3 regions of the Thioalkalivibrio sp. ALE9 genome follow, and region 2 is predicted to be linked to each of the others. Evidence: predicted binding sites of a transcription regulator. Region 2 holds the regulator's gene; each other region holds the start of a gene.
The links. Region 2 encodes sigma-54, which starts transcription at its own class of promoters, with help from an activator protein. Its sites were predicted from a motif close to TGGCANGNTNCNTGCTT; they were not measured.
Positions count from the first base shown of each region.

Region 1: fliL (flagellar basal body-associated protein FliL) is a predicted target of sigma-54. The motif match lies at 1,261-1,277, and genes of this name have one in related genera.
Region 3: flgB (flagellar basal body rod protein FlgB) is a predicted target of sigma-54. The motif match lies at 1,562-1,578, and genes of this name have one in related genera.

Region 1 is NZ_KB898122.1:484,372-487,641, reverse strand. It holds gene fliM (flagellar motor switch protein FliM) at 1-703, opposite strand, end outside; gene fliL (flagellar basal body-associated protein FliL) at 714-1,211, opposite strand; gene D106_RS0102300 (flagellar hook-length control protein FliK) at 1,503-2,597, opposite strand; gene fliJ (flagellar export protein FliJ) at 2,663-3,109, opposite strand; gene D106_RS0102290 (FliI/YscN family ATPase) at 3,106-3,270, opposite strand, start outside.
Region 2 is NZ_KB898129.1:79,476-82,745, forward strand. It holds gene lptA (lipopolysaccharide transport periplasmic protein LptA) at 1-411, shown strand, start outside; gene lptB (LPS export ABC transporter ATP-binding protein) at 408-1,178, shown strand; gene D106_RS0110675 (RNA polymerase factor sigma-54) at 1,268-2,749, shown strand; gene hpf (ribosome hibernation-promoting factor, HPF/YfiA family) at 2,766-3,104, shown strand; gene D106_RS0110685 (PTS sugar transporter subunit IIA) at 3,108-3,270, shown strand, end outside.
Region 3 is NZ_KB898122.1:323,747-327,016, forward strand. It holds gene D106_RS0101535 (chemotaxis protein CheV) at 1-420, shown strand, start outside; gene D106_RS0101540 (protein-glutamate O-methyltransferase CheR) at 626-1,441, shown strand; gene flgB (flagellar basal body rod protein FlgB) at 1,660-2,067, shown strand; gene flgC (flagellar basal body rod protein FlgC) at 2,095-2,514, shown strand; gene D106_RS0101555 (flagellar hook assembly protein FlgD) at 2,526-3,200, shown strand; gene flgE (flagellar hook protein FlgE) at 3,238-3,270, shown strand, end outside.

The DNA of each region.
Region 1 (3,270 bases), on a different contig from region 2:
TACCGGTATCCAGCTGCTCGCGGATCGGCTCGATCATCGAGTACGGCAGGGTCACGTGCAGGTTGCCACCGCCCCCGTCGAGCTCGATGTGGAACTCGCTGATCACCACGATCTCGGTCGGCGAGACGATATTCGCGAACTGCGGGTTGACCTCGGAGTTCAGGAACTCGAACTCCAGGTCCATGACCGGCTGCCAGGCCTTTTGCATGTCCTCGAACGCGCCTTCCAGCACGCCGTGCACCACCTTCATCTCCATCGGGGTGAAGTCACGCCCCTCGATGCGGGTGTAGTAACGGCCGTCGCCGCCGAAGAAGTTGTCCACCAGGATGAACACCAGCTTCGGGTCGAACACGAACAGCCCGGTGCCGTGCAACGGATGCGCGCGCACCAGGTTCAGGCTGGTGGGCACGAACAGCGAATGCATGTACTCGGAGAACTTGGTGATGCGGGTGCCCACCACCGAGATCTCGGCGGAGCGACGCAGCACGTTGAACAGACGGACCCGCAGGTGACGCGCGAAGCGCTCGTTGATCATCTCCAGCGTGGGCATGCGCCCACGCACGATCCGGTCCTGGGTGGCGAAGTTGAATTCGCGTGCCTGGCCATCACTCGGATACGGGTCTTCCGTCTCGACGTCGCCCTCGTCCACGCCGTGCAGGAGGGCATCGATCTCGTCCTGGCTGAGGATATCCGTCTGTGCCATGACGGGGCTCCTACTGCATCACCAGTTCGTTGAACAGCACGGCCTCGACCGCGTCCGGGGCATCGCGGGAACGCAGGATCCCGGCGATCGTCTCTTTCAGCTCTTCCGCCAGGGCCTCCTTGCCCGCGCGGGTATTGAGATCCTCGTAGCGCTGTTCCGCCAGGATGCCCAGGAGGTCGTTTCGGATTGCCGGCAGGTGTCGTTCGAAGGCCTCGGCGACCGCCGGGTCATGGGTCACCAGCGACAGTTCCGCGCGCAGGTAGCGGATGCGCCCCGGGGCCTCGATGTTCACCGTCATCGGCTCGAGGCTGGTGTACAGCCGCTCGGGCGGGCCGGCTTCGACCTGCTCGGTATCGTCACCGTCCGCCATCAGGAAGAACCAGGCGGCGGCCGCACCGCCGGCTACGAGAAACAGGACGACCAGGATCAGGACGATCAGCTTGCCCTTCCCGCCCTTCTTCGGGGCGCCGCCTTCGTCGTCGTCCAGATTGACTTCCTTCTCTGCCATATCGCACCCGCTGTCCGGTAAACCGAGGATTCGTTCTCGGTACAGACCATAGCAAGGCTGATGCCAGAAGTCGTTTTAGTCTTTGTAATCCGTCAGTTACGCTTGGTTACTGGCGGTTTTCCGGGGTAAACGCGGGCGCGGAAAACATGAAGAACGTCAAGAATCGGCCGCCCGGCCGCCGTGAAAGACGGAATCTTGGCGGCACACGGGAACATGGGGGAAGCCGGCATAAGCGCAGGAACGGGCCTGCAGCCACGGCCGCAGGCCGCGGCTGCACCCAAGCACGGCCGGTCAGGCAAACAGGTCCAGGCGCCGGTTCAGCATGGAGAGCGTGCTGCCATCGGCGGCCTCGCGGTCCTCGGCCTCGGCGGCCTCGTCATCCGCCGCGAGCGCCGTCTCGCCGGCCTCCTGCTCCGCCTGCTCCTCGGCCGCGTGGTCGGACACGGTCGCATCGTCCAGCATCAGGCCGCTCTCGGCCAGGCTGTCACGCAGGCGCGGCATGGCCGCCTCCAGCACCTCGCGGGTCACCGGATTGGCACTGATGAACTGGATACTGGTGCGATCACCCTCGACCAGCACACGCACATCCAGGCTGCCCAGTTGCGGCGGGTGCAGCTTGAGTTCGGTACGCCCGCCCTGCGCCTGGGCCAGCATGCGAACCTGGTCGGCCAGCTCCCGGGCCCCGTTGGGCTGCTGCAGGAGTCGTGTCAGATCGAGGCGCGGCAGCGCCCGCGCCCCGTCCGTCCCTTCGGCCTGCCCGAGCCCCTGGGCCGGCAGCACCCCGCTCAGGGGGTCGGAACGGCCGCGGCGCGCCTCGTCACCCCCCTGCCCCATCCACTGGGCGAGGATCTCCAGGACGTTGTCGCGGGCCATGCCTCCCTGCGCACCCATCACGTCGGGCTTCAGGGCAACCGCGCCATCGCGTCCGGCGTTGGCCTGGGCCGCTTCGACGAACAGCCGCATGACCGCGGCCGGCAGCGGCTTCACCGGCAGGGCCCGCTCCTCGCCTCCTCCCCGGGCGGGGGTACCTTCGGCGCGGGGCACCTCGGCTCGTCCCGGTTCCTGGGTCGCAGCCATCAGCGCGGCGACCGGCAAGGCATTGCCACCCCCTTCGGGATCCGCGGCCAGGGGCTGCCCGTCCAGCAAGTCCTGGAGTCGCGCCAGCATCGCCTCCAGGTCCAGGCCTTCCAGTTCCTCGCCGGGAACGCCCAGGCTGGCCAGCAGCGACTCCATCTGGGGCTCCAGGATGGCCAGGAAGTCCTCGCCGTCCTGGCCCTTGAGGCGGCCTTGCAGGCCTTTCAGGTCGTCCAGGCCCTGCATCGAGCTGCCGCCCAGCAGTTGCAGCAGCGGCAGCATGCCCTGGCCCGTATTCTGTGTTGCGATCATTGCCGAATCCTCGGTCTGCCGGGGTCATCCCCGGGCCCTTGCCTCAATCGATACTCAGGGTCCATTCAAGAACCCTGCCAACGCGCGTCTGCCTCGCGCGCATGGGCCTGGCGGGTGGCCCACATATCCTGTTCCGTCTGCTGGCGCCGCGCGTCATGCCGCGCGGTCTCGGCCCGCCGGCGCTCGAGCAGCTTCTCCAGCGAGAGGCTGTTTCGATGGCGCTCCAGCCACTCCTGGCGCGCCGTCTCCACCTGGGACTCGGCCGCCTGGATGCGCAGATCCTGCTGCTCCAGCGCGGAGCGCAGCTGGTCGCGCATGCCGGCCAGCCACTTCAGCGCATTGGCATCGTCCGGCAGGGTTGCCTGCAGGTATTCCCGCTGATAGGTCTCCAGGCGCTCGCGTTGGCCGGCGATGGCATCCAGTTGCTGCAGCCGCTCGCCCAGCTGGCGCGTCGCCTCGCTTTCCTCGATCTTGCGCAGCCGCAGCAGGCGCTCCAGGCGCTTCGGGTTCATGCCGCGCCACCCCCGACTAGTGCCAGCAGATCATCCCGGGCGCGGTCGAAGCTGACGGCCTCGTCGCGGCCCTGCCCCAGATAGGCCTCCAGGCGTTCATGCATCGCCACCGCCTCGTCCAGATGCGGATCGGCGCCCTTGCGGTAGGCCCCCACCGCGAT
Region 2 (3,270 bases):
GTGGAGATCACCGCCGACCGCGCGGAGATGGACGAACGCCAGGGCCTGGGCACCTACACCGGGGACGTGATCGTGATCCGCGGCGACATGACGCTGGAGGCCGACACGGTCTACGTGCGCACCCGGGATCGTCGCCCTTACGAGATGGAGGCCCACGGCGAGCCGGCCCGCCTGGAATCCCCCGACCCCGAGACCGGCGAGATGCGTATCGCCACCGCGCTGCGCATCGACTACCTGCTGAACGAGGACCGCATGATCCTCACCGACCAGGCCCATGTGATCACCGCCAGCGAAGAGGCGCGCGGCAAGCGCATCACCTACGACCTGACCACCGACGTGATCGAGGCCGAACGCGGCGAGGGCGACAGCGAACGCGTACGTATCACCATCCAGCCACGCGACGACGAATGAACGCACCCGCCACCAGCCCGGCGCCGGAACCCGCCGAGGCCCGTGATCGCCTGATCGGGCGCGAACTGACCAAGCGCTACGGCCAGCGCACCGTGCTCGACCAGGTGGATGTCGACCTCGCACCCGGTGAAGTGGTCGGCCTACTGGGTCCCAACGGCGCCGGCAAGACCACCTGCTTCTACAGCCTGGTCGGGCTGATCCGCCCTAACGCCGGGCGCATCACCCTGGGCGGGCACGACATCACCCGCGCGCCCATCCACGTGCGCGCCCGCGCCGGTCTCGGCTACCTGCCCCAGGAGGCCTCGATCTTTCGCCGCCTGAGCGTGTGGGACAACCTGCAGGCCGTGCTGGAACTGCGTCCCGGACTGGACCGCCACGAACGCCGGCGTATCGGCGACGCGCTGATCGAGGAGTTTCAGCTCGAGACCGTGCGCCACAGCCCCGGGATCGCGCTGTCCGGCGGCGAACGTCGGCGCGCCGAGATTGCGCGGGCCCTGGCCGGTGACCCGCAATTCATCTGCCTGGACGAGCCCTTTGCCGGGGTGGACCCGATCTCGGTGGGCGATATCCAGGATGTAATTCGCCACCTTGCAGCGCGCGGCATCGGGGTTCTGATCTCCGATCACAACGTGCGCGAAACCCTCGGGATCTGCCACAGGGCCTATATTCTGAGCGAGGGGCGCCTGCTGGCCGCCGGGACACCCGACGAGCTACTGGCCGACCCCCAGGTGCGCCGGGTCTATCTCGGCGAGAATTTCCGCCTGTGATTCCGGCACGCGCACAACCCGCGCCGGTGCACAAACCACGAGGCAGCATTTAAGATCGCTCTTATGGTCACCCGCGACCCGCACAGCCAATGCTGAAACCCGGCCTGAATCTTCAGCTGGGTCAGACGCTCACCATGACCCCGCAACTGCAGCAGGCGATCCGCCTGTTGCAGTTGTCCACGCTCGAGCTGCAGGTGGAGATCCAGCAGGCGCTGGAGAGCAACCCCATGCTCGAACAGGTGGAAGACGAGGACGACATGGGCGGGGCCGAGCGCCTGGACGCGGAGGGCGAGGTGGTGGAAGGCGACCGCATGGAGGCCACTACCACCAGCGATGACGTGATTCCCGAGGAGCTCACCACCGACAGCCGCTGGGACGACATCTACGAACCGCCGCCCGCCCCCAAGGGCGTGGATGACCGCGACCCGCTGGAAAACACCAGCGACGACGACGGCGAGGGCCTGCAGGACCACCTGCTGTGGCAGCTGCACCTGAGCCACCTGACTCCGCGCGACCAGCGCATCGGCGCGGCCCTGATCGACGCGATCAGCCCCGACGGCTATCTCGAAGGCGACCTCGAGACGCTGGCCGAGACCATCAGCCGCGGCGAGGAAGAGCCCGTCGGCGTGGATGAGGTCGAGGCAGTCCTGCACTGGATCCAGCAGTGCGACCCCCTGGGCGTGGGCGCGCGCGATCTGCGCGAATGCCTGGAGATTCAGCTGCGCGAACTGGCCCCGGACGCCCCCGCCCGCGAGGCCGCCCGGGCGATCCTGGAACACGGCATGGACAGCCTGGGCAAGCGCGATTACAAAGCCCTGCAACGCCAGTCGGGTGTGCGCGACCCGGACGAACTGGCGCGCGCCCTGGACCTGATCCGCACCCTGAACCCGCGGCCGGGCGCGCAGATCAGTGCCGCCACCTCCGAATACGTGGTGCCCGATGTCTACGTGCGCCACACCCCGGAGGGCTGGCGCGTGGAGCTGAACCCGGAAATCGCGCCACGCATCCGTATCAACGACCTCTACGCCGGCATGGTGCGCCAGGTATCGGATGCCCGCGACAGTGCCTTCATGCGCGACCAGCTGCAGGAGGCGCGCTGGTTCCTGAAGAGCCTGCACAGCCGCAACGACACCCTGCTGCGCGTCGCCGAGGCGATTGTCCATCGCCAGCAAGGCTTCCTGGAACACGGCGAGGTCGCGATGCAGCCATTGATCCTGCGCGATATCGCCGAGATCCTGGAGATGCACGAATCGACCATCTCCCGGGTGACCACCCAGAAATACATGCACACCCCGCGCGGAGTCTTCGAGTTCAAGTATTTCTTCTCCAGCCATGTCGGCACCAACGACGGTGGCGAGTGTTCCGCCACCGCCATCCGTGCCATGATTCGCGAATTGATCGACGACGAACCCGCGAACAAGCCGCTCAGCGATGCCCGGCTCGCCCAGATCCTGGCGGACCGGGGCATCAATGTGGCGCGTCGCACCGTGGCCAAGTACCGCGAGGCGATGCACATCCCTTCATCCAGCGAACGCCGGCAGATGGCCTCCATGCCCACCGGCCACAAGTAACCAAGGAGTCCCGACCATGCAGATCAACCTGACCGGCCACCATGTGGACCTCACCGACGCCCTGCGCGACTACGTCAACGAGAAGTTCGCGAAGCTGGAACGCCACTTCGACAAGGTCATCGACGTGCACGTCGTGCTGACCCACGAGAAGACCCAGAACCAGTTCAACAAGGCCGAGGCGAATCTCCAGGTCAGCGGCAATCACATCCACGCGGAGGCCTCCCACGAGGACATGTACGCCGCCATCGACGCGCTGATCGACAAGGTCGACCGCCAGCTGATCAAGCACAAGGAAAAGGTCAAGGATCATCACCGGGCCGAGGGCGCCCAGCGCAACCGTGAGCAGGCCTCCTGACCCATGTCCATTGCCGAGCTGATCACCGCCGAGCGCATCCGCCTGGAGCCGGAATGCTCCAGTCAGAAGCGGGCCCTGGAGGCCCTGTCGGAACTCCTCGCCGGCGGCGGTGATGCCGGCGGACCGGGCAGCACCGCGATCTTCGAGGCCCTGTCCGCGCGCGAAA
Region 3 (3,270 bases), on a different contig from region 2:
GCCACGCCAGCGGGGGGGCGCAAGGTCGTGATCGTTGACGACTCGGTCGTGGCGCGCAAGCAGATCGAAGGCGCGATCCGCGGTCTCGGGTTCGAATACGAGGTCTTCAAGGATGGTCAGGAGGCGCTCGACTTCCTGGAGCAGAAGGCCGGGGAGGGCCCGGTTCGCGACCAGATCGAGCTGGTGATCTCGGACATCGAGATGCCACGCATGGACGGCTATACCCTGACGGCGCGGATCCGGGACAATCCCGCCCTGAAAGATCTGAAGGTACTACTGCATTCCTCGTTGAGCGGCGAGTTCAATACCGACATGGTCAAGCGTGCCGGGGCCGATGCCTTTCTCTCGAAGTTCAACCCCGACGAACTGGCCAACGCGGTGCTCGACCAGACCGGGCGCGAGGGCCAGCAGGTCGAATGACGGCCGAGGGGAACGGGGTTGCCGCCCGGCAAGGTCGGGGCGGCGTCACATGGCCGACAAGGGCCCAGTGTCGTGTCCCGCCTGCGACACCGTATACTGAAACCCGCTACCGGGGATTCCCCCTGCGTTTCGTGGCGCGAGCGCCGCTGTCAAGGACTCGTCATCAGGATGCTAATCACCATGGACTGTGCTCGGGGATGAACCGGTGATCGATTCCCGCGATTACGAGGAGTTTTCCCGCTTCCTGCAGGACTGCTGCGGCCTGGTGCTGGGTGACAGCCGTCAGTATCTGGTGTCGAGCCGACTGTCCCGGCTGCTCGACGAGTTCGACTTCAAGAGCGTGCCGGAGCTCCTGCACGCGATGCGGCAAGCCCCGAATCCGCGGCTGCGCACCCGTGTGATCGACGCGATGACGACCAACGAAACCTCGTGGTTTCGCGATGGCTTTCCGTTCGAGATCCTCCGGCATGTGTTGTTGCCGGAGCTGGCTGCGAAGGGAAGCAGCATCAAGGTCTGGTCTTCCGGCTGTTCCAGTGGCCAGGAGGCCTACAGCATCTCCATGGTCGTCTCCGAGTGGGAGGAATCCCGCCCCTCGCGCAAGGTGCCGGTATCCATCCTGGGGACGGACCTGTCGGAGAAGATTCTGGATGACGCCCGGCGGGCGGTCTACGACGGCCTGAGCATTGTGCGCGGGTTGAGCGAGAGCCGCCGCGCGCGCTTCTTCGAGACCGTGACGGACGGCCACAAGGTCGTTCCCGAGGTACAGCGGCGCTGTCGTTTTCAGAAGCTCAACCTGATCGACAGCTACGCGGCACTGGGCAAGTTCGACCTGGTGTTCTGCCGCAACGTGCTGATCTATTTCTCCGGCGAGACCAAGCGACAGGTTCTTGACGGTATTGCGCGGCAGATGAATCCGGGCGGCTATCTGTTTCTTGGCGCTTCGGAGACGGCCGGCCCGTACACCAAGGCCTTCGAGACGGTTCGCACCGACTACGGCTCGGTCCTCCGGCTCAAATCCTGACGCCTCTCCGTCGCAGGGGCGCCAGGTCCGAAACGCCCGCGCAATGCGGCCGCGACTCGAATTGCTCCCTTCCCACGTTCCCCGCTAAGGGCGTCCCCAGCCGAGACGGATTCCCCTCGCTGGCATAGCGATTGCATCGGTCTCCTCGCAAAGGGCCGCAATGGCTGCGTCCCGGTTCTGGTAGCGAGGGTCCGCCACGGGCGGACAGGACGGAAACGATGAGTCTCTCTCTCGACAAGGCGATGGGCATCCTGCCGCAGGCGGTCAACGTGCGCGCCCAGCGCATGGAGCTGCTGGCCTCCAACATCGCCAATGCGGACACCCCGAACTACAAGGCGCGCGATATCGACTTTCGCGCGGTGCTCGAGTCCGCGGCGGGGAGCGGCAATCACTTGCCCATGGCGCGTAGCCAGGCGGCGCATATCGACCCCAATGCCGGGGCGATGAACGGGCAGGCCGAGGCGCTTTATCGCGTCCCGTCGCAGGCGTCCCTGGATGGCAACACGGTGGATCCGCAGATGGAACGTGCCGCCTTTGCCGAGAACGCGATCCAGTACCAGAGCAGTCTGGAATTCCTTAACCGCCGGGTCTCCGGCATCCGCGAAGCCCTGAGGGGCGACCGTTAACGCGGGCCTGATCGGGAGATCGATGTCGTGAGCAACATGTTCAGTCTGTTCAATACCTCGGCTTCGGCGCTGTCGGCGCAGTCGGTGCGCCTGAATACCGTCGCCTCGAATCTGGCCAACGCGAACACGGCGGCGACCAACCCGGACGAGGCCTACCGCGCCAAGCAGGTGCTGTTCCAGAGCGTGATGGACCAGGCCAGTCCCAACGGCTCGGCGACGGCCGTGCGGGTCGCCGGTGTCACCGAATCGCAGGCGGCGCCGAATGCCCACTACGAGCCGCACCATCCGCAGGCGAACGAGGAGGGCTACATCTTCCGCCCGGCGATCAGCGTGGTCGAGGAGATGGCCAACATGATGTCCGCCTCGCGCAACTACGAAGCGAACGTCGAGGTGATGGAGACCTCGCGTCAGCTGCTCCAGCGCACATTGCAGATCGGCCAAGGCTAGAGGAGCCCGCCATGACACAGATTTCCCCCGAATTGCTGGATCGCCTCGGCCTGTCGCGCCCGGAGAAGAAGCCGGAAGGCGAGATGGACCGCCTCGGGCAGTCCGACTTCCTCAAGCTGATGACCACCCAGCTGGAGAACCAGGACCCGATGGAGCCGATGGATAACGGTGATTTCCTCGGCCAGATGGCGCAGTTCTCCACCGTGACCGGCATCGAGCAGCTGTCCAAGTCCTTCGAGAAGCTGGCGCAGTCCCTGGGGCAGAACCAGACGCTGCAGGCGGCTTCGCTGGTTGGCAAGGATGTACTGGTGCCCGTCGAGTTTGGCGAGCTGGGGCCCGACGGGGGGGTGAACGGCGCGGTCGATCTGGAGCGCGCCACCGAAGAGCTGCAGATCGACGTGTACAGCCCTAATGGCGAGCGCATTCGCCGCATGAATATGGGCGCTGCCGGCAGCGGCCTGCAGGAGTTCACCTGGGACGGCATGCGCGACGACGGCACCTTCGCGCCACCGGGCGTCTACGAATTCAAGGCCACGGCCCGCTCCGGGACCCAGTCGGAGGCCGTGGATACCTTTCTGGATGCCCGCGTGGAAAGCGTCGCGGTGGGCAGTGACTCCGGGCTGGCACTGACCGTGCAGGGCCTGGGCGAGATCAGCTTTTCGGATGTACGGCGGATTGGCGGCTGACGCCCCGCAACAAGAACCCTGACGGAGGAAACACCCCATGCCCTTCAATATCGGATTGAGCGGACTCAAC